Regions from separate parts of the Streptomyces rubradiris genome, predicted to be linked through region 1. Evidence: riboswitches for the same ligand, from Rfam matches in the RefSeq annotation. Region 1 holds a riboswitch; each other region holds the start of a gene.
What was found. Region 1 has a riboswitch for cyclic di-AMP ahead of Srubr_RS34745 (LysM peptidoglycan-binding domain-containing protein). Riboswitches for the same ligand answer to the same signal wherever they lie in the genome.
Positions count from the first base shown of each region.

Region 1 (7,429 bases):
GCCGCCGGGACTGGGCCGCCGCTCAGCTGCCCCGTAGCCCGGCCGCCGGACCGGGCCCTCGCCCCGCCACCCAGTTGCCCGCCGCCCCGCCGCCCGAAGGCGCTCGGCGAGGTGCCCGCTCCGCCGGATACCGTCGAAGAGTGACCGACCAGCACCACCCCGACCAGCCGGCCCCCGCCCACCAGCCGACCCCGGCGGACGAGCCGGCCCCCGCCGAGCAGTCGGCCCCCGCGGACGAGCCGACCCGCGCCGAGCACTCGGCCCCCGCGGAGGAGCCGGCCCCCGCCGAGCACTCGGCCCTCGGGGACGAGCCGGCCGCCGCCGACGAGCCGGCCCCCGCCGAGCAGTCGGCCCCCGCGGACGGGCAGGCCCTCGCGGACGAGCCGGCCCCCGCCGAGCAGTCGGCCCCCGCGGACGGGCAGGCCCTCGCGGACGAGCCGGCCCCCGCCGAGCAGTCGGCCCCCGCGGACGGGCAGGCCCTCGCGGAGGAGCCGGCCCCCGCCGAGCAGTCGGCCCCCGCGGACGAGCCGACCCGCGCCGAGCACTCGGCCGCCGCGGAGGAGCCGGCCGCCGCGGAGGAGCCGGCCCCCGCCGAGCACTCGGCCCTCGCGGACGAGCCGGCCGCCGCCGACGAGCCGGCCCCCGCCCTGTTCACGTGGGAGTTCGCCGCCGACCCCTACCCGGCCTACGCCTGGCTGCGCGAGCACGCCCCCGTGCACCGCACCCGGCTGCCGAGCGGGGTCGAGGCATGGCTGGTCACCCGGTACGCCGACGCCCGGCAGGCCCTGGCCGACCAGCGGCTGAGCAAGAACCCGGCCCACCACGACGAGCCCGCGCACGCCAAGGGCAAGACCGGCATCCCCGGCGAGCGCAAGGCCGAGCTGATGACGCACCTGCTGAACATCGACCCGCCGGACCACACCCGGCTGCGCAGGCTGGTCAGCAAGGCGTTCACCCCGCGCCGGGTCGCCGAGTTCGCCCCCCGGGTGCAGGAGCTGACCGACCAGCTCATCGACCGGTTCGCGAAGACCGGCTCCGCCGACCTCATCCACGAGTTCGCCTTCCCGCTGCCCATCTACGCCATCTGCGACCTGCTCGGCGTCCCGCGCGAGGACCAGGACGACTTCCGGGACTGGGCGGGCATGATGATCCGGCACGGGGGAGGACCGAGGGGAGGGGTCGCGCGGTCCGTGAAGAAGATGCGCGGCTATCTCGCCGAGCTGATCCACCGGAAGCGCGCGGCGCTGTCCGCCACGCCCGCGCCCGGCGAGGACCTGATCTCCGGCCTGATCCGCGCCTCCGACCACGGCGAGCACCTCACCGAGAACGAGGCCGCCGCGATGGCCTTCATCCTGCTGTTCGCCGGCTTCGAGACGACCGTCAACCTCATCGGCAACGGCACCTACGCCCTGCTCACCCACCCCGGCCAGCGCGCCCGGCTCCAGGACTCCCTGGCCCGTGGTGAACGGGACCTGCTGGAGACGGGCGTCGAGGAACTCCTGCGCTACGACGGCCCGGTTGAGCTGGCCACCTGGCGGTTCGCCACCGAGCCGCTGACCATCGGCGGGCAGGACATAGCGCCGGGCGACCCGGTACTCGTCGTCCTCGCCGCCGCCGACCGGGACCCGGAGCGGTTCGCCGACCCGGACGCGCTGGACCTCGGCCGCCGCGACAACCAGCACCTCGGGTACGGCCACGGCATCCACTACTGCCTGGGCGCTCCGCTCGCCCGGCTGGAGGGCCAGACCGCGTTGGCCACCCTGTTCACCCGCCTGCCCGACCTGCGGCTCGCCGCGGATCCGGCCGACCTGCGCTGGCGCGGCGGGCTCATCATGCGCGGCCTGCGCACCCTGCCGGTGGAGTTCACACCGCCCGCCTGAACACAGTCTCTCCAGACAAAGGTGACACTTTCTCAACCCTGTGATCTTCACGTGATCTGTGCGGCATGAACTTGTGACAAGTGATCGTCTGCCGATACGTTCACCCATCAGCGCGGCGAGCGGCTCCAACCGCCGCGCCGGTCCTGCTGTCGCTCGAAAGGCTTCTGCATGCTCTCCGGGAACGGTCGACACCGTCGCCCCCGCCAGGCTCCGGCCCTCCTTGTCGCGGCCGGAGTGACCGGCTCCGCCATCGCCATCCCGCTCCTCGGCGCGGCGAGCGCCAACGCGGCCGACGGCACCACGTGGGACAAGGTGGCCGAGTGCGAGAGCGGCGGCTCCTGGAGCGCGGACAACGGCACCGGGTACTACGGCGGCCTGCTGATCTCGCAGGAGGACTGGGACAAGTACGGCGGCGGCCAGTACGCGGCCAGCCCCGACCAGGCCAGCCGCCAGCAGCAGATCGCCGTCGCCGAGAAGATCCTGGCCGACCGGGGTACGACCCCCTGGGCCACCTGTGCCCTGCTGTCCGGCCTGACGCGGAACTCGGGGTCCATGGAGGTCGACACGGGCGTCGACGACTCCGGCGGCACCGGCGGTTCGGCGGATGCGTCCGGATCGGCAGGCGGCTCCGGTACGTCCAAGGCTCCCGGAACCTCCGACCCGTCCGGCCGGCCGGACGCGTCGCCCTCCACCGGCTCCACCGGCTCCACCGCCGACCCGGGGTCCGGCCCCTCCTCGGACCCGACCGGCACGCCGTCCACCAAGCAGGACAAGGGCGACAAGGCCGGCAAGGGTGGCGAGGGTACGGGCAAGGCCGCCGGCGAAGAAGCGGACAAGGCGGCCGACAAGGGGGCGGGCGAGACCCCCGGTTCCACCGGCACCGACACCACCAAGTCCGACAAGTCCCCCACGCCCGACACCGGAAACACCCAGTACCCCGGCGGCGCCCCGACGGCCACCCCGGACGCCGGGACCGTGAGCAACCCGCAGCAGGCGGCCGGGTCTTGGAGTCTGGTCGACACCGGAACCGTCGGCACCGGCGGACGCCACCGGGGCCCCAGTGCGGACGAAACCCTGACAAACGGTCAGAACGGTACTGCGTCCGGCCGTCACGCCTCCCGTGAAACGGACACCTACACCGTCCGCCAGGGCGACTCGCTGTCCTCCATCGCCGACTCCCTTGACGTCGACGGCGGGTGGCACGCGCTGTACGCCGGCAACAAAAAGGCCATCGGTGCCGACCCGAACCACATCACCGCCGGTCAGACCCTGAACGTCCAGGGCGAATCGGACGCGAAGTAGCGGGACTTGGTGCCCCACTTACTGCCCTGATGTCCGGTTTGGCGAAAGTGTGGGATGAGTCTCAGAAGCCCTGATCGTCTTTGAAATTCCGGCGATCACCTGTCTACGGTCGAGGCCGCTCGTCACCGCGAGCCCCGGCTTCCGCCACGCCGAATCCTGCCGGCGGTCGCCCGGGAACAGTCGTCGCGTCAAGCGCCGTAGGCAGGAGCGGGGGACCCAAGGTAAGCGCCGGGCCCAGCAGTTGAGGCTGGGACCGGCTGGGGGTGAAGCCGCGTCACGCGAAAGCGTCGGACGCGGCCGGGCAACTCAACCGGCCCGAACCCGACAGCTCACCTCGCAGGCGTCGGTGAGGGGAATCGATCCATGCTGTTTTCCGGCAAGGGCAAGCACCGTCGTCCGTCCAAGGCCGTCCGCGCCGTCACGCTCGCCGGTGTCACCGGTGCCGCCGTCGCCGCCCCGCTGATGGCGGCCGGCAACGCCTCCGCCGCCACCGCCTCCCAGTGGGACGCGGTCGCCCAGTGCGAGTCCGGCGGCAACTGGTCCATCAACACCGGCAACGGCTACTACGGCGGTCTGCAGTTCTCCGCCTCCACCTGGGCCGCGTACGGCGGCACGCAGTACGCCGCCACCGCCGACCAGGCCAGCAAGTCGCAGCAGATAGCCGTCGCCGAGAAGGTCCTCGCCTCCCAGGGCAAGGGCGCCTGGCCGGTCTGCGGCACCGGCCTGTCGAGCACCCCGTACAACGGCTCCGCCCCGGCGCCGTCCGTCCCGTCCGCCCAGGACTCGGGCACCTCCACCCGCTCCGCCGACCAGCAGGCCGCCTCCCGCTCCGCCGAGCGTCCGGCCGCCTCCACGGGCAAGAGCACCAGCACCAGCAAGAGCACCGGCTCGGGCAAGAGCACCGGCGGCGCGAGCAAGACCGTCACCACCCCGACTGGCAAGAAGGTCAAGAAGGGCGACGGCGAGTACAAGGTCGTCGAGGGCGACACGCTCAGCACCATCGCCGCGGAGCACCACGTCGCGGGCGGCTGGCAGAAGCTGTTCGAGCTGAACAAGGACATCGTCCAGGACGCCGACCTCATCTACCCGGGCCAGCAGCTCCACCTGAAGTAAGCCCCCCGGGACCCCACGGCCCGCACATCCCGGCGGGCCCCAGGCTCCCCCGGGCCCCGTACGGCCACGGCCCCCAGGGTCCGTACGGCCAAGGCCCCCAAGGCCCGTACATCCAGGCGGCCCCCCAAGGCCCCGTGCGGGCCACCCCCGTCCCCCAAGGGCTCCCCGCCCCGGCGCGTGTTCCCCCGTACGCGCCAGGGCGGGGTTTTCCGCGTCCGGCCCGGCGCCCCTGGCCCCGGAATGACCCGGCCCCCTTTGTTTCGTTCAGAAACAAAAGGTACCGTCGCTCTGTCCACGGGGCGGTCGGTCGATGGCCGAGCGGCCCGGGACGGTTAGGCTCTAGTCGCAAGGCACACCAGCCCCGCACTTCCAGCGTCACATCCAAGAAGGAGATGCTCGTGCCGTCCATCGACGTCGTCGTAGCCCGGGAAATCCTGGACTCCCGAGGCAACCCCACGGTCGAGGTCGAGGTCGGCCTCGACGACGGCAGCACGGGTCGTGCCGCCGTGCCGTCCGGCGCCTCGACCGGCGCCTTCGAGGCCATCGAGCTGCGCGACGGTGACCCGAACCGCTACCAGGGCAAGGGCGTCGAGAAGGCCGTCCTCGCCGTCATCGAGCAGATCGGCCCGGAGCTGGTCGGCTACGACGCCACCGAGCAGCGCCTGATCGACCAGGCCATGTTCGACCTGGACGCCACCGACAACAAGGGCTCCCTCGGCGCCAACGCCATCCTGGGCGTCTCGCTCGCCGTCGCCCACGCCGCCTCCGAGGCCAGCGACCTGCCGCTCTTCCGCTACCTGGGCGGCCCGAACGCGCACCTGCTGCCGGTGCCGATGATGAACATCCTGAACGGCGGCTCGCACGCCGACTCCAACGTGGACATCCAGGAGTTCATGATCGCCCCGATCGGCGCGGAGTCCTTCTCCGAGGCCCTGCGCTGGGGCACCGAGGTCTACCACACCCTGAAGAAGGTCCTGAAGAACAAGGGCCTGTCCACCGGCCTCGGCGACGAGGGCGGCTTCGCCCCGAACCTCGGCTCCAACCGTGAGGCCCTCGACCTCATCCTGGAGGCGATCAAGGAGGCCGGCTACACCCCCGGCGAGCAGATCGCCCTGGCGCTCGACGTCGCCGCGTCCGAGTTCTACAAGGACGGCTCCTACGTCTTCGAGGGCAAGAACCGCAGCGCCGCCGAGATGACCGAGTACTACGCCGAGCTGGTCGAGGCGTACCCGCTGGTCTCCATCGAGGACCCGCTCTTCGAGGACGACTGGGAGGGCTGGAAGACCATCACCGCCAAGCTCGGCGACAAGGTGCAGCTGGTCGGCGACGACCTGTTCGTCACCAACCCCGAGCGTCTGGCCAAGGGCATCGAGGAGGGCGCCGCCAACGCCCTGCTGGTCAAGGTCAACCAGATCGGCTCGCTGACCGAGACCCTGGACGCCGTCGAGCTGGCCCAGCGCAACGGCTTCAAGTGCATGATGTCCCACCGCTCCGGCGAGACCGAGGACGTCACCATCGCCGACCTGGCCGTCGCCACCAACTGCGGCCAGATCAAGACCGGCGCCCCGGCCCGCTCCGAGCGCGTCGCCAAGTACAACCAGCTGCTGCGCATCGAGGAGATCCTCGACGACGCCGCGGTCTACGCCGGCCGCAGCGCGTTCCCGCGCTTCAAGGGCTGAGCCGACCCAACCTGGGCTAAGTCCTAGCCAGTCGTACGTACGTCCCCGTACCCGGTCCCGTACCGTGTCCGGGGACGTACGCGCGTGTGACGGGAGGCGGGGAAGATGGGCGTGAAGGACCGTGACCGGTTCTCCACCGCGACCAGGATCAGGCTGCTCGGCGAGCAGACCGCGGCCCGCGTCTACCGTTCGCAGACCAAACGGCAGGCCCGCCGCTCCCGGCTCACCGGCCGGGCGGCGCTGCTCGCGCTGGTGCTGTGCACGATGGTCGTCGCCCTCGCCTACCCGATGCGGCAGTACGTCTCCCAGCGTGCGGAGATCGCCGACCTCCAGCGCGAGCAGCGGCAGGCCCGCGAGCGGGTGGAGCGGCTGCGGGACCTCAAGGCGCGCTGGCAGGACGACGCCTACGCCGAGCAGCAGATCCGCCGCCGGCTGCACTACGTACGGCCCGGCGAGACCGGGTACGTGGTCGTCGACCCCGGTGCGGCCAAGCAGTCCCGCGCCGACCTCGGGGCCGCCGGCCGGCCCTGGTACGCGAACGTCTGGGACGGCGTCGACAAGTCCGACGCCTCCGACCAGTGAACCGACAGAAAGTCTCCGAGCAGCCAGTCATGGAAACCCCTCCGCCGCCCACTCCGCGCACCGAGCCCACCGACGCGGACGTAGAGGCCTTCAAGCAGCAGCTGGGCCGCCCGCCGCGGGGCCTCAGGGCCATCGCGCACCGCTGCCCGTGCGGTCAGCCGGACGTCGTGGAGACGGCGCCGCGCCTGCCCGACGGCACGCCCTTCCCGACGCTGTACTACCTGACGTGCCCGAAGGCGTCCTCCGCCATCGGCACGCTGGAGGCGAACGGCGTCATGAAGGAGATGACCGAGCGGCTCCAGAGCGACCCCGGGCTGGCCGCCGCCTACCGGGCCGCGCACGAGGACTACATCCGGCGCCGGGACGAGATCGAGGTCCTCCAGGGCTTCCCGAGCGCGGGCGGCATGCCCGACCGGGTGAAGTGCCTGCACGTCCTCGTCGCCCACTCGCTGGCCGCAGGGCCGGGCGTGAACCCGCTCGGCGACGAGGCCCTGGCGATGCTGCCGGAGTGGTGGCGCAAGGGCGCGTGCGTGACCGCCGGCACCCCCGAGGAGGACGCGAAGTGACCCGTGTGGCGGCCGTCGACTGCGGCACGAACTCCATCCGGCTGCTGGTCGCCGACGCCGACCCGGCGACGGGGGAACTGACCGAGCTGGACCGCCGGATGACGATCGTGCGGCTCGGCCAGGACGTCGACCGCACCGGCCGGCTCGCCCCGGAGGCGCTGGAGCGCACCTTCGCCGCCTGCCGCGAGTACGCCGGGATCATCAAGGAGCACGGCGCCGAGCGGGTTCGCTTCGTCGCCACCTCCGCCTCCCGGGACGCCGAGAACCGCGAGGACTTCACGCGCGGCGTGCTGGACATCCTCGGGGT
Region 1 covers NZ_BNEA01000015.1:4,827,313-4,834,741, forward strand. Annotated here, with positions in the region: gene Srubr_RS34735 (cytochrome P450 family protein) at 648-1,880, shown strand; gene Srubr_RS34740 (LysM peptidoglycan-binding domain-containing protein) at 2,049-3,182, shown strand; cyclic di-AMP (ydaO/yuaA leader) riboswitch at 3,366-3,540, shown strand; gene Srubr_RS34745 (LysM peptidoglycan-binding domain-containing protein) at 3,546-4,295, shown strand; gene eno (phosphopyruvate hydratase) at 4,694-5,974, shown strand; gene Srubr_RS34755 (FtsB family cell division protein) at 6,080-6,556, shown strand; gene Srubr_RS34760 (DUF501 domain-containing protein) at 6,586-7,122, shown strand; gene Srubr_RS34765 (Ppx/GppA phosphatase family protein) at 7,119-7,429, shown strand, end outside.

Region 2 (7,429 bases), 460 kb from region 1:
GCCGTACGGGCCGCGCGCCTGCTCGGGAACACCGCCGACGTCGTCCCGTTCGGCCCCGTGCTGGACTGGCGGGCCCTGCTGGAGCACCTGCACGACGTGCGCGGTGTGCGGCGGCTGATGGTCGAGGGCGGCGGCACGGTCCACACCCAGCTGCTCCGGCAGGGCCTGGCCGACGAACTCCAGCTGGCCCTCGCCCCGCTGTTCGTGGGTGATCCGGCGGCACCGCGGCTGTTCGGGCCGGGCCCCTACCAGGGCGGACGCCTGCGCCTGCTGGAGACCCGGCGGATCGAGGACGTGGTCCTCATGCGGTACGCGCCCACGGCTCCCGGCTCCGGTCCGGACGCCACCGCCGCCGACCGCCACTGGCTGCGCACCGCCTGCGAACTGGCGGCCCTGTGCCCGCCTTCCCGGACGGCGTTCAGCGTGGGCGCGGTGGTGGTCGCCGCCGACGGCACGGAACTGGCCCGGGGCCACTCGCGCGAGGGCGGCGACCCGGTGGTGCACGCGGAGGAGGCGGCGCTGGCGAAGACCGACCCGGCCGACCCGCGGTTGTCCGGCGCCACGGTGTACTCCAGCCTGGAGCCGTGCGCCCGCCGTGCCTCCCGGCCGGCGCCCTGTGCCGAGCTGATCCTGCGGGCCGGGGTGCGCCGGGTGGTCACCGCCTGGCGGGAGCCGGACACGTTCGTCGAGGCGGCCGACGGGACGGGGGTGCTGACGGCGGCGGGGGCGCGGGTCGTCGTACTGCCGGAGCTGGAGGAGCTGGCGAAGGCGCCGAACGCCCATCTGCCGGGCTGAGACGCCCTGGGTGCGTATACACCCAGGGCCCGGAATCCTTGGGATTCCGGGCCCTGGGCCTTCAGTAGCGGGGACAGGATTTGAACCTGCGACCTCTGGGTTATGAGCCCAGCGAGCTACCGAGCTGCTCCACCCCGCGTCGTTGTGACTCCAGTGTACGCCATGCGCGGGGTGCTTCGCACACCGGTTTCCGCGGGCCTCCCGGCGGGCCCCCTGGCGGGCCTTCCCGAGGGGTGGTCGAGCGGGGGTCACGCGCGGTGACCGGGCGAGCGCACACGTATAACAACTGAGTCACCATCAAAATCGCGAGTGACTGCTGACCGCTTCTGAGTGCTGGTCAAATTGCCCGTTCTAGCGGGATAGTTACCGATAACTCCACCGGTGAAAACGTTAATGATCAAGGGGACCGGCTTGGAAAGTGACTGTCAGGTCTATTAACGTTCGATAACGCAGCGCGGTCGTCCCAGCCGTCACAAGAGGCGGCTCCGTGCGCACGCGCCGAATCCCGCGAGGGAACCGGGGAACCACCACCTTGGGGTGAATCACGCGGATACCGTCGTGTACTCACGCGAGTCCACGACCGGTATACGCGCGTAGGAGACCTTCCTGCTCCGAACCCGTCAGCTAACCCGGTAGGCGGAGGAAGGAAAGGAGTACGCCCGCGTGGCGTCCAACCGGCCTGGCCCCGAAGCCCCGTCCATACCGGCACAGCGCGAGTCCGAGCCCGAGACCTTCGGCTACGGCGCCTACCGCGCCGACGAGGGCCCGTGGGAGGAGTGGAACCCCACCGAGGAAACCGTCGCCCCGGTCCGCGGCCGGCACCGGGTCGCCAAGCAGCGCGGCGGCTTCGCGCGCAGCTCCACGGTCCTCGGCGTCGGCGTCATGGCCGCGGTCGGCGCGGGCGGCATGGCCAGCGCCAACACCGGCAAGCCGCCGGTCTCCATCTCCATGCCGGACCTGCCCTCGGTCGGCTCCCTCTTCCAGGACGGCTCCGGCGACGACCGGCCCGCCGAGGCGGCCGGCACCACCACGCTCGCCACCGTCGCCGTGGCCTCCGACGCGGGCCAGGACACCGCCGACGCGGGCGAGGTGCTGCGCAACCGGATCATGGCGCAGGCCGAGCAGCAGCAGGGTCAGGCCGACAGCAAGGCCGCCGCGGCCGCGCTCGCCGCCGCCGAGAAGCAGACCGCCGAGGCCGCCGCCCAGGCCGAGGAGGAGGCCGCCGCCAAGGCCGCCGCCGCCAAGGAGAAGGCGGAGGCCGAGGCCGAGAAGGCGGCGGCCGAGGCGAAGCGGGCGGCCGAGGAGAAGCGGCTGGCCGAGCTCGCCAAGCAGTACGCGCTGCCCACCTCCTCGTACACGATCACCTCGACGTTCGGGCAGGCCGGCTCGATGTGGTCCTCCGGCCACCACACCGGTCTGGACTTCGCCGCCCCCACCGGCACCCTGATCAAGGCCGTGCACAGCGGCACGATCACCGAGGCGGGCTGGGCCGGAGCCTACGGCTACCGCACCATCCTGACCCTGGACGACGGCACCGAGCTGTGGTTCTGCCACCAGTCGTCGATCAACGTCACGGCCGGCCAGAAGGTCAGCACCGGCGAGGTCATCGGCCGCGTCGGCGCCACCGGCAACGTAACCGGCCCGCACCTGCACCTGGAGGTCCACCCCGGCGGCGCGCCCACGGGCATCGACCCGATGGCGTGGCTGCGCGACAAGGGCCTCACCCCCTGACGGTCCCTTTCCGGAAGACCGGGAAAATCGGCGCCGGCGGCGGGATGCGATCGGCCCCCGCCGGCGTTGACATGGCGTATGACGTCACTTCGCACACTCGGCTCCTCCGACCTCAAGGTCTTCCCGCTCGCCCTGGGCGGCAACGTCTTCGGCTGGACGGCCGACGAGCAGACCTCCTTCGCCGTCCTCGACGCCTACACCGCGGCGGGCGGCAACTTCATCGACACCGCGGACGTGTACTCGGCCTGGGTCGAGGGCAACAAGGGCGGCGAGTCCGAGACCGTCCTCGGCGCCTGGCTCAAGGCCCGCGGCAACCGCTCGGACGTGGTCATCGCGACGAAGGTCAGCCAGCACCCCGAGTTCCAGGGGCTGTCCGCCGCGAACATCAAGGCCGCCGCCGACGCCTCGCTGCGCCGCCTGGGCACCGACTACATCGACCTCTACTACACCCACTTCGACCAGCCCGAGGTGCCGGTCGAGGAGATCATCGGCGCGCTGGACGAGCTGGTGAAGGCCGGCAAGGTCCGGCACATCGCCGCCTCCAACATCGGCGCCGAGCGCCTGCGCGCGTCCCTGGAGTTCTCCGACCGCGAGGGACTGGCCCGCTACGTCGCCGTCCAGCCGCACTACAACCTGGTCTCCCGCGACACCTACGAGGGCCCGCTCCAGGAACTCGTCGCCGCCGAGGGCCTGTCCGCCGTCCCGTACTACGGGCTCGCCTCGGGCTTCCTGACCGGCAAGTACCGGCCCGGCGCGACGGTGGACAGCGCCCGCGCCGACCGGGTGCGGGACTACGTGGCCTCCGAGCGCGGCCAGCAGGTCCTGGCGGCCCTGGACGAGGTCGCCGCCGCCCACGAGGCCCCGGTCGCCACGGTCGCCCTGGCCTGGCTGGCCGCCCAGCCGACGGTCACCGCCCCGATCGCCTCCGCCCGCACGCCCGAGCAGCTTCCGGCGCTGCTCGGTGTGGCGGAGCTGACGCTGACGGACGCGGAGGTCGCGAAGCTGACGGAGGCCTCGGCCTAGAAGGACGGCCGTACGACGGCCCGCTCCGGCGGTGCCGCCCGCCCGCCCGGCGTCCGGCACGCCCTCCCGTCAGGTCCGGTACGGGTTGTAGGGGGAGTACGTCACCGCCGGGTATCCGTACGGCGCCGCCGGCCGGTACACCGGGGCCGGAGCGGCGGCCCGGCTCGCGTACTCCAGCGCCGGCCGGGCCACGTGCCGGCGCCGCCACAGCTCCGCCAGCAGCTCCCGCTCCCGCACGGTGAAGTCCGCCCCGGCCTTGCCCGCGCGTCCGCGCCGGCGCAGGAAGGCGAGCGAGGTGGCGTACCGCTCGTAGCGGGCCACCTCCCGGGCCGCCGGCCGGCCGTGGTGGTGCCGGGCGTAGTCCCGGGCCATCCGGCGCGCCCGCATCGACCCGAGCGCGAACGGCTCGCCCGGCCCCAGCCACCCGGCCAGCACATACGCCGGCAGCTCCGCCCGCACGGCGCGCAGCTCCCGCTGCCGGGTCCAGACCGCGAGCCAGGTCACCAGCCCGAACACGGGCACCATGAAGCCGCCGTAGACGGCGAAGAACCCGTACTGCCCGAAGGTGGCCGAGCCGTTCCAGAAGGCGTGCATGCCCATCGCGAGCAGCAGTCCGCACACCGGCAGCAGGACCCGCCGGACGGGCCGGCGCTCGGCGGACAGCGCGGCGATGCCGAAGCCGATGCCGGTCAGGACGGTGAACAAGGGGTGCGCGAACGGGGACATGACGATGCGCACGAAGAAGGTGGCGGCGGTGACGGAGGCGATGCCCCGGTCGCCGGTGAGCTGGTCGGTCCCGAAGGCCGTACCGAGGTAGAGGATGTTCTCGGTGAACGCGAACCCGGTGGCGGTGGTCCCCGCTATCACCACGCCGTCCACGATCCCGGTGAAGTCGCGTCTGCGGAAGAGGAAGACCAGCAGCACGGCGGCGGCCTTCGCGGACTCCTCCACGACCGGCGCTATCACCGTGGCCCCGAGGGTGTCGGCGCTCGCCGGGTCGGCGGTGGAGGTGGCGATCCACTCGGTGGCGAAGCTGTTGGCCACGATGGCTATCAGCGCCGCCGCGCAGGCCCCCCAGGCGAAGGAGAACACCAGGTTCCGCCAGGGGCCCGGCTCCACCCGGTCCAGCCACCGGAACGCGGCGATCAGCCAGGGCACGGGCAGCACGGCCAGCCCGAGCCCGACGAGGAAGCCGTCCGTGCCGGTCTGCCGCCGCACGAGCGCGAGGATGACCAGCCCGGACAGCGCGAGCAGCGTGCTCGGCGCCCCGTACCGCACCCACCTGCGCTGCCACCAGTGCGGGTGGCGGAGCACACCGTCGCCGGGGCTCGGGGGAAGGGTCGGGAACGGAGGACTGGTGGCCACGGCATCGACCCTAACGGTGACGGGACGAGGGGCTGAGCGGATTATCGGCCCGGCCGGTTGAGTGGTCCGGGCCCTCCGGTCGGCTATCCGTCCTGGCGGTGCGGTACGCGTCGGAACAGCAGATCGTTCACGACGTGTCCCTTGTCCAGTCCCTGTCCCTCGAAACGGGTCAGCGGCCGGAACTCCGGGCGCGGCGCGAAACCGCCGTCCGGCTGCGTGTTCGCGAAGTCGGGGTGCGCGGTGAGCACGTCCAGCATCTGCTCGGCGTACGGTTCCCAGTCCGTGGCGCAGTGCAGCAGCGCGCCGGGCTTCAGCCGGGTCGCGGCGAGCGTCAGGAACTCGGGCTGGATGAGCCGCCGCTTGTGGTGCCGCTTCTTGGGCCAGGGGTCGGGGAAGTAGACGCGCAGCCCGTCCAGCGAGTCCGGGCGGAGCATCTCCCGCAGCAGGATGATCGCGTCGCCGTTGCCCACCCGGATGTTGGTGAGGCCGTCCCGGTCGGCGAGGCCCAGCAGGTTGCCCTGGCCCGGGGTGTGCACGTCGACGGCGAGGATGTTGGTGTCCGGGTCGCCGGCGGCCATCCGCGCGGTGGCCTCGCCCATCCCGAACCCGATCTCCAGGACCACGGGACGGTCGTTGCCGAACAGCTCGGCCAGGTCGATCACCCGCTGCCCGTCGATGTCCAGGCCCCACTTGGGCCACAGCCGCTGCAGGGCGTCCGCCTGCCCGGCCGTCACCCGGCTGCGCCGTGGCTGGAAACTCCGGATCCGCCGCTCGAAGTGCGAACCCGCGGGGTCCGCCTTGGGCCCGTCCGGGAAGCGCGGTTCCCCCTTGGCCCGGACGGGCCGGACGGGGTCACCGGGGGCGGACGGGACGGCGGGGGAGTTCAGGGAGTCAGACACAGTAAGCCCAATTTTACGGGTCCGGTCCGCCCAGTCCGGTGGTCCGGTTTCGGGGCCGGTCCTCCGGAGCCGGTGGGCCGGGTCCGGGGGTGGTTCCAGGGGTTCGGGGGCCTGGTCCCGGGGCCGACTCCACGGGGCTGGTCTCATGAGTCCGGTGGCCCGGCTCCGGGGGCTGGTGTTCGGGGTGTGGTGGTCCGGTTTCCCGGGGCTGGTGGTCGGTTCCGCGCGGCTGGTCCTGGCGAGCCCGGCGGTCCGGTCCCGTCTGATCGGTCCTACGGGCCCGGCGGGCGGGTTTCAGGGACCGGTTCCACGGGCCCGGTGGTCCGGGTCCGCGCGGTCGGTTCCTCGGGGCGGGTGGGTCACTCCGGTGAGGTGAGCATGGTCAGTGCCCGGCGTCCGATCTCGCGGCCGATGGGGAGCGAGGCAGTGGCCGCGGGCGACGGCGCGTTCAGTACGTGGACCGCCCGCGCCCCCTCCCTGATCAGGAAGTCGTCCACCAGCGTCCCGTCCCGCAGCACCGCCTGCGCCCGCACCCCGGCCGGGGCCGGCACCAGGTCCCCGGCGTCCACGCCGGGCAGCAGTCTGCGCACCGCCTCCAGGAACGCCCCCTTGGACACCGAGCGGCGCAGCTCACCCGCGCCGTACCGCCAGTGCCGCCGGGCGATCGCCCACGCGCCGGGCCAGGCCAGGGTCCCGGCCAGCTCCCGGGGCCGTACGACCCCCCAGCCGTACCCCTCGCGGGCCAGCGCCGGCACCGCGTTGGGGCCGATGTGCACGCCGCCGTCGACGCCCCGGGTCAGATGCACCCCGAGGAACGGGAACGCCGGGTCCGGCACCGGATACACCAGGCCCCGCACCAGCTCGGGCCGGGCCAGCTCGTAGTACTCCCCGCGGAACGGCACGATCCGCATCCCCGGCTCGTCCCCGGTCAGCCGCGCCACCTCGTCGCAGCGCAGCCCGGCGCAGTTGACCAGCACCCGCGCGCGGACGACGGCGCCGGCCGCGGTGAGCACGGCCACGCCCCGCTCCGGCCGCCGGTCCACCCGTACCACCTCCGCGCCGTACCGGATCTCCGCCCCGGAGGCCCGGGCCAGCTCCCGGGCCACGGCCGCGTAGTCGCACACGCCCGTGGTGCCGACGTGTATCGCGGCCAGGCCGCGCACCTCCGGTTCGTACTCGGCGATCTGCGCCGGTCCCAGCTCCCGCACCGGGATGCCGTTCTCCCGGCCGCGCTGCACGAGCGCGTGCAGCCGGGGCAGCTCGGCGCGCTCGGTGGCGACGATCAGCTTGCCGGTGACGGCGTGCGCGATGCCGTACTCGGCGCAGAACTTGACCATCTCGGCGGCGCCCCGCACCGCGTACCGCGCCTTGAGGGAGCCCGGGCGGTAGTAGATCCCGCTGTGGATGACCCCGCTGTTGCGTCCCGTCTGGTGCCGGGCGGGCCCGTCCTCCTTCTCCAGCACCGTCACGCGGGTGCCCGGCGCCGCCCGCGTGATCGCGTACGCCGTCGCGAGCCCGACGATCCCCCCGCCGACCACGAGCACATCACAGTCGTACGCCCCGCCCAGCACCGAGCACCACCTCCACTCCCGATAGTGCACTGCGCCACTGACAGC
Region 2 covers NZ_BNEA01000015.1:4,362,447-4,369,875, forward strand. Annotated here, with positions in the region: gene Srubr_RS32600 (dihydrofolate reductase family protein) at 1-795, shown strand, start outside; tRNA gene Srubr_RS32605 (tRNA-Met) at 861-934, opposite strand; cyclic di-AMP (ydaO/yuaA leader) riboswitch at 1,282-1,449, shown strand; gene Srubr_RS32610 (M23 family metallopeptidase) at 1,459-2,526, shown strand; gene Srubr_RS32615 (aldo/keto reductase) at 2,605-3,549, shown strand; gene Srubr_RS32620 (PrsW family intramembrane metalloprotease) at 3,619-4,914, opposite strand; gene trmB (tRNA (guanosine(46)-N7)-methyltransferase TrmB) at 4,998-5,813, opposite strand; gene lhgO (L-2-hydroxyglutarate oxidase) at 6,173-7,384, opposite strand.
Region 2: linked by a shared signal. The riboswitch ahead of Srubr_RS32610 (M23 family metallopeptidase) and the one ahead of Srubr_RS34745 (LysM peptidoglycan-binding domain-containing protein) in region 1 are both predicted to bind cyclic di-AMP.

Region 3 (7,429 bases), 1.4 Mb from region 1:
AGACAGGCGCCGAGGCTTCGAGGGCCGCGCTCATGGGTGCTCCGTGGACTCGATCTTGGCTTGTGGCTTCAAGTTATCGAGTGATGACGGTGGAGAACGGGCGAACCTGTGGATAACTCCTGGCTGTCGGCGCGGGCCCCTATCGTTGAGGGAGCGGTCGAGGGACGGCACACGGGGGACCGACGGGGGACAAGGCGATGGGCGTGATGGGCGGGATCAGCGAGATGGCACAGGTGACCGAGGGGCCGGGCGCGGCCGACGGCGAGGCGTTGGCCACGCTGCACCGGGTCTTCGGATTCGACGCCTTCCGGGGCGAGCAGCAGGCGATCATCGAGCATGTGGTGGCGGGCGGCGACGCCGTCGTGCTCATGCCGACCGGCGGCGGAAAGTCGCTGTGCTACCAGATCCCGGCCCTGGTCAGACCGGGTACGGGCGTGGTGATCTCCCCGCTGATCGCGCTGATGCAGGACCAGGTGGACGCCCTGCGCGCCCTCGGTGTCCGGGCCGGCTTCATGAACTCCACGCAGGACTTCGACGAGCGGCGCGTGGTCGAGGCCGAGTTCCTGGCGGGCGAGCTGGACCTGCTCTACCTGGCACCGGAGCGGCTGCGCCTGGACGCCACGCGGGACCTGCTCTCCCGCGGCAAGATCTCCGTCTTCGCGATCGACGAGGCGCACTGCGTGTCCCAGTGGGGCCACGACTTCCGCCCCGACTATCTCGCCCTGTCCCTGCTCGGCGAGCGCTGGCCGGACGTCCCGCGGATCGCCCTCACCGCCACGGCGACCCGCGCCACGCACGAGGAGATCACCCAGCGGCTGAACCTGCCGGCGGCCCGGCACTTCGTCGCCAGCTTCGACCGGCCCAACATCCAGTACCGGATCGTGCCCAAGGCCGACCCCAAGAAGCAGCTCCTCGCCTTCCTGCGGGAGGAGCACCCGGGCGACGCCGGCATCGTCTACTGCCTGTCGCGGAACTCGGTCGAGCGCACGGCCGAGTTCCTGACCGCCAACGGCATCCAGGCGGTGCCGTACCACGCGGGCCTGGACGCGGCCACGCGCGCGGCGCACCAGTCCCGGTTCCTGCGCGAGGACGGCCTGGTCGTGGTCGCGACCATCGCCTTCGGCATGGGCATCGACAAGCCGGACGTGCGCTTCGTCGCCCACCTGGACCTGCCCAAGTCGATCGAGGGCTACTACCAGGAGACCGGCCGCGCGGGCCGCGACGGACTGCCGTCCACGGCCTGGATGGCGTACGGCCTGAACGACGTCATACAGCAGCGCAAGCTGATCCAGTCCGGCGAGGGCGACGAGGCGTTCCGCCGCCGGGCCGCCGCCCACCTCGACGCCATGCTCGCGCTGTGCGAGACCGCCCGGTGCCGCCGCGGCCAGCTGCTCGCCTACTTCGGCCAGGACGCCGACGCGGAAGCCTGCGGCAACTGCGACACCTGCCTCGCCCCGCCGGAGACCTGGGACGGCACGGTCGCCGCGCAGAAGGTGCTGTCCACGGTGGTGCGGTTGCAGCGGGAACGCGGACAGAAGTTCGGCGCGGTGCAGATCGTGGACATCCTGCTCGGCAAGCGCACCGGCAAGGTGATCCAGTTCGACCACGACCAGCTGTCCGTCTTCGGTATCGGCCAGGACCTCACCGAGGGCGAGTGGCGGGGCGTCATCCGGCAGTTGCTGGCCCAGGGGCTCCTCGCGGTCGAGGGGGAGTACGGCACGCTGGTGCTCACCGAGGCGAGCGGCGCGGTGCTGCGGCGCGAGCGGGAGGTGCCGCTGCGCAAGGAGCCGAAGAAGCCGGCCGCCTCCCGGTCCCGGTCCGCCGGCGGCTCCGGTGCCGCCGGCGCCGGCAAGGCCAAGGCCGCCGCGGCCGAGCTGCCCGAGGCGCTGCTCCCCGCCTTCGAGGCCCTGCGGGCCTGGCGCGCGGAGCAGGCCCGGGAACAGGGCGTCCCGGCGTACGTCATCTTCCACGACGCCACCCTCCGGGAGATCGTGACCCGGTGGCCCGGCTCGGTGCGGGAGCTGGGCACGGTGAACGGCGTCGGCGAGAAGAAGCTGGCGACGTACGGCGAAGGCGTGCTCCGGGTGCTGGCCTCCCTGGACGGCGCCGCACCGCCCGCCCCCGCCGCCGCACCGGACGACGCGGACTGGCCCGAGCCGGCCGACGAGCCCGAGCCGGAGCCCGACTGGGCGTAGCCCGCCCTCGCCCCCAGGGCGCCTGGTACAGCGTCGTCAGGACAGCGCCGTCAGCCCGGGAGCGAAGGTGATCAGCAGCGGCAGCAGCGGGACCAGCGCGGCCACCGTCGTGGTCAGCGCCCGGTGCCGGCGCAGCAGCCGCGGCGGCGGCTCCAGCAGCCGGTCCACGCGCTCGCCCAGCAGCCGGCGGCTGGAGGCGCAGGAGAGCACGCCCCGGTGCTGGTTCAGCTCGATCAGGGCGAGCGCCGTGGTGAGGTGCCCGCAGCGCCGGGAGGCCGCGTCGTCGGCTGCCAGCTCGACCAGGCGGTGTGTCTGGTCACAGAAGTGGGCGAAGAGCGGCACGCGCGGGAAGCCCGTGGCGAGCGCGGCGGACAGGTGCAGCAGCCAGTCGTGGTGGGCGCGGGCGTGTCCGCGCTCGTGGGTGAGGACGGCGTCGAGCTGGAGGTCGGTGAGGCGGTGCAGCGCCCCGGTGGTGACGACCAGCTGCGGCGGGTGCCCCGGCATCCACCAGGCGTCCGGGTACTCGTCCTCCAGCACCAGCATCGGCCCGCGCGGCGCCCGCAGTCCCGGCGGCAGTTCGGGGGCGCGTTCGCGCAGTTGCGCCCGGGCCTGGCCCCGGCTGCGGCGGGCCTCGAAGAGCTCCCGGGCCAGCATCGCCGTCGTCCAGGCGGCCCCGCAGGCCAGCAGCAGGGTGAGGGCGGTGGCCCAGACGGGGGTGGCGGACAGGTCGTAGGCGGCGGTGACGGCGGGCGGCGCGGGGGCGAACACGTGGTCGCGGACGGTGTGGAAGACGGCCGCCGCGCCCAGGACCAGTGCGGTCAGGCAGCACAGCAGGACGGTGGCGACCAGACACTGCCACACCCACAGCGCGACCACGGGTTCCCGTTCGGGCCAGGCCGCCCGGGTCAGCGCGCGCGGCGCCGGTACGGCGGCCGTCAGGGCGACGGCGCTCAGCAGGAGCAGGCAGACGGTCATGCCGGGGCTCCGGTTCCTGGTCGGAAGGCGTGCGGGTGCTGGGTGGTGCGGGGCACGCATCGCACGGCCGCGCGGGGTGCGGACGCGTGTCCCTGTCAGTATGGCGAAGAAGGGCGGTGTGAGTCAGGTGTCGGCGGCGATCCGACCGGGGAAGACGGCGAGATCCCAGGTGGGGCACGCGAGTTCGGCGGGGCCGGGACCCTGTCCCGGCCCCGTCGGCGGGGCCGGCCGCCGTGCCGTGGCTCAGTCCGCCACGACGCGGCCCGTGACCTCGCCCAGCCCGATCCGGTGGCCGTCCGGGCCCGGAGCCCAGGCGGACAGGGTCACCACGTCCCCGTCCATCAGGAACGTCCGCTTTCCGTCGGGGAGTTCGAGCGGGTCGCGGCCGTTCCAGGTCAGCTCCAGCAGCGAGCCGCGCTGGTTTTCGGCCGGGCCGCTCACCGTGCCCGAGCCGTACAGGTCGCCGGTGCGCAGCGAGGCGCCGTTCACCGTCATGTGGGCGAGCTGCTGGGCGGCGGTCCAGTACATGGTGGAGAACGGCGGTTCGGAGACCACATGGCCGTTGACCGCGACGGAGACGCGGAGGTCGTAGCCGCCGGGTTCCACGCCGGGGGCCGAGTCGTCCAGGTAGGGCAGCAGCGGGTGGGTGCGCTCGGGAGGTGCCACGCGCGCGTGCTCCAGCGCCTCCAGCGGGGTGATCCACGCCGAGACGGAGGTCGCGAAGGACTTGCCGAGGAACGGGCCGAGCGGGACGTACTCCCAGGCCTGGATGTCCCGCGCGGACCAGTCGTTGAGCAGGCACAGCCCGAAGACGTGCTCGCGGAAGTCGCCGAGCGCCACCGGGCGGCCCTGCTGGGACGGCACGCCCACCACGAAGCCGACCTCGGCCTCGATGTCCAGCCGGATCGACGGGCCGAAGACGGGCGCCGGGTCGGCGGGGCCCTTGCGCTGCCCGGCGGGCCGTACGACGTCCGTGCCGGAGACGACGACCGTGCCGGCGCGGCCGTGGTAACCGATCGGCAGGTGCTTCCAGTTGGGGGTGAGGCTGTCCTCGGCGTCCGGGCGGAAGATCTGCCCGACGTTGCGGGCGTGGTGTTCCGAGGCGTAGAAGTCGACGTAGTCCGCCACGTCGAAGGGCAGGTGCAGGGTCACCTCGGACAAGGGGTGGAACAGCGGTTCGACGGCCGGGCGGTGCGCCGGGTCGGTGACCCAGGAGGTGACGGCGCGCCGTATCTCCGACCAAGTGGCGCGGCCGGCGGCCAGCAGCGGGTTGAGGGTGGGGGCGGCGAGCAGCGCCTGGTGGGGCGAGCCGACCGCCGCCGCCGTGGCGCCCGCGTCGAGGACGTGGTTCCCGAGCCGGACGCCGATCCTCCGCTCCGTGCTGCCGGTGGGCGAGAACACGCCATAGGGGAGGTTGTGCGGGCCGAAGGGGTCGCCCTCGGGGACGTCGAAGGGGGGCATGGGTGCTGCCTCACTCTCATCCGTGCCATGCATGGCGAAGCGTTCCATGTGGTCGGGCCACACGTTACGGCCGACACGCGTGTCATGGGCAGTGGTCTTTGTGTCCCGGGGCTTGCTCGAAAGAGTGCTCGCACGGGCCCGCGACAGTTCCGTGGGCGTCCGTCACCGGGCGTGCCGTGGGCGGCAGTTGGGGACGGGCGGTACGACGGGAGCGGGGAACGGGGGAGGAGTCGGCGGGGCCCGGGGTCCGTATTCTCTGGGCATGGCATCCACCCCGGCATATGCCCTCATCGCCACTGACCTGGACGGAACACTGCTGCGCGGCGACGACACCGTCTCCGACCGGTCGCTCGCCGCGCTCGCGCGGGTGGCGCGGGCCGGGGCCCGGCACCTGGTGGTCACCGGCCGCCCGGCGCCGCGGGTGCGGTCCCTGCTCGCGCGCCTCGGCTGCACCGGGCTGGCGGTGTGCGGGCAGGGAGCGCAGGTCTACGACGCCCGGGCCGGCCGGCTGCTGTGGTCGGTCCAACTCGACCGTGATCTCGCGGAGACCGCGCTCGGCAAGGTCGAGGCGGAGGTGGGGCAGGTGTTCGCGGCGGTCGACCAGGACGGCGAGGACGGGCGCACGCTCATCGAGCCCGGCTACCGGATGCCGCACCCGACGCTGCCCGCGGTGCGGGTCGGCCGGCGCGCCGACCTGTGGGCCGAGCCGATCAGCAAGGTGCTGCTGCGGCACGCCGAGCTGTCCGACGACGAGTTGGCGGCCGTGGCGCGCTCGGCGGTGGGCTCGCTGGCGACCGTCACCATGTCGGGGCCGGGCACCGTGGAGCTCCAGCCGAGCGGGGTGACGAAGGCGACCGGTCTGGCGCTGGCCGCCGAGTGGCTGGGGCTCGGTCCCGAACGGGCCCTCGCGTTCGGTGACATGCCCAACGACATCCCCATGTTCCGCTGGGCGGCGCGCGGTGTCGCCATGGCCGGCGCGCACCCCGAGCTGAAGGCGGTGGCCGACGAGGTCACGGTGTCGAACGAGGACGACGGCGTCGCCGTCGTCCTCGAAAGACTGTTCCCGGCCGCCTGACCGCGGGACGGGCTGGGCGGCCGGGCCGGTCAGTAGGCGCCGAAGACGTTGTCGATCGACCCGTACCGGTCCGCCGCGTAGTTGCAGGCGGCGGTGATGTTCGCGACCGGGTCGTAGATGTCGAAGGACGTCCCGTCGACGTGGTACGCGTTGAAGGTGGGGTCGATGACCTGGAGCAGGCCCTTGGACGGGATGCCCTTGGCCGCGTTGGAGTCCCAGAGGTTGATGGCCGCCGGGTTGCCGGAGGACTCGCGGATGATGTTGCGGTGGATGCCGTTGTAGGTGCCCGGGATCTTCTTCTCGGCCATGATCGCGAGCGATTCGCGGATCCAGCCGTCGAGGTTGTCCGGGTATCCGGCGGGGGTGGTGCCCACGGTCGGGGCCGCGGTGGTGGCGGCCGACGCGCCGGTCGCGCCGATGAGTGGCAGGGCGAGCACGGCGGCGCCGGTGCCGGCGGCGGTGAGGGCGCGGACGAGGCGGGTGTTCCGGGTACGGCGGTGCTGAGCGGCAGCAGGCATCGAAAGTTCCTCTCCGGCGCCTGCGAGGTGAGCTGTCGGGTTCGGGCGGGGAGGTGCCCGGCCGTGCCCGGAAGGAGGCACGGCTTCACCCCGAGCCGTTCCGGTGCGGCGGATGCCGTCCGGCGCGGCGACTTACCTGGGTCCCCCGCTCCTGCCGTACGAATGAGTTCGTGAATGGGTTGCGCGGGCGGCGGCAGGATTCGGCGTCCGCCCGACGGCCCGGAACGTATGCGAGAGCACATGTCGGGAACAAGTACCGGATTCATACAACGCGCCATTTGGCCTTGATCGTCGCCGTATGGGGTGCTTGATCCTTTGCGGTTGCCAATCCTCAACTGGCCGACGGAGCAAGGGTGACGGCGGGGGTGGAGGGCGGCGCGGGCGGGTCGGCCGAGTGACTCAATTCACGAAATAGCAAAAGACTTCAAATCAGACATGGGGGATTAGGGGGATTCACGTCTGAAGTCCGAGTCGTGGTGGAACCCGGGGAGTGGTGCGCGTCGTTGTCGTAGGGGCCGGCGGGGGAGGGGGGAGTGAGGAAGGTGTGGAGAGGTCGCGACACGGTATCCGGATTAACGTTAAGTCGATATATGTCCCTTTATTACCGTGTGATCAAAGTCATGGCGGTCATGATCCGATACCACCCAGGCTGGACCGGTGGGCGCTATCGGTGATCGAAACAGGACCGGATACGCTGACTTGAGTGATGGCAGCGACCTATCGACAAACCGTGTAATCGCCAGCAGACACCAGCAGACAGGAGACCCCTCGTGACCGTCGTCGGGCCGTTCGGGCTGAGCGTGCGGGACCAGGCTCTGGAAGCCGATGTCCAGGCCGGATTGGCGGCTGTCGAGGAAGGCTTGCTCGATGCCACCAAGAGCGAGGTCCCGTTCATCACCGAGGCCGCGCAGCACCTCGTGCGGGCCGGCGGGAAACGATTCCGGCCACTGCTCGTGATGCTCGCCGCCCAGTTCGGCGACCCGTACGCGCCGGGCGTCGTGCCGTCGGCCGTGGTCGTGGAGCTCACCCACCTGGCCACGCTGTACCACGACGACGTCATGGACGAGGCGGCCGTACGGCGCGGGGTGGACAGCGCCAACACCCGCTGGGGCAACTCCGTCGCGGTCCTCACCGGCGACTTCCTCTTCGCCCGCGCCTCCCAGATCCTCGCCGACCTCGGTCCGGAGGCGGTCCGGGTGCAGGCC
Region 3 covers NZ_BNEA01000015.1:3,457,622-3,465,050, reverse strand. Annotated here, with positions in the region: gene Srubr_RS28480 (Uma2 family endonuclease) at 1-34, opposite strand, end outside; gene recQ (DNA helicase RecQ) at 198-2,195, shown strand; gene Srubr_RS28470 (M56 family metallopeptidase) at 2,232-3,170, opposite strand; gene fahA (fumarylacetoacetase) at 3,414-4,631, opposite strand; gene Srubr_RS28460 (HAD family hydrolase) at 4,894-5,706, shown strand; gene Srubr_RS28455 (transglycosylase SLT domain-containing protein) at 5,736-6,224, opposite strand; cyclic di-AMP (ydaO/yuaA leader) riboswitch at 6,227-6,403, opposite strand; gene Srubr_RS28450 (polyprenyl synthetase family protein) at 6,995-7,429, shown strand, end outside.
Region 3: linked by a shared signal. The riboswitch ahead of Srubr_RS28455 (transglycosylase SLT domain-containing protein) and the one ahead of Srubr_RS34745 (LysM peptidoglycan-binding domain-containing protein) in region 1 are both predicted to bind cyclic di-AMP.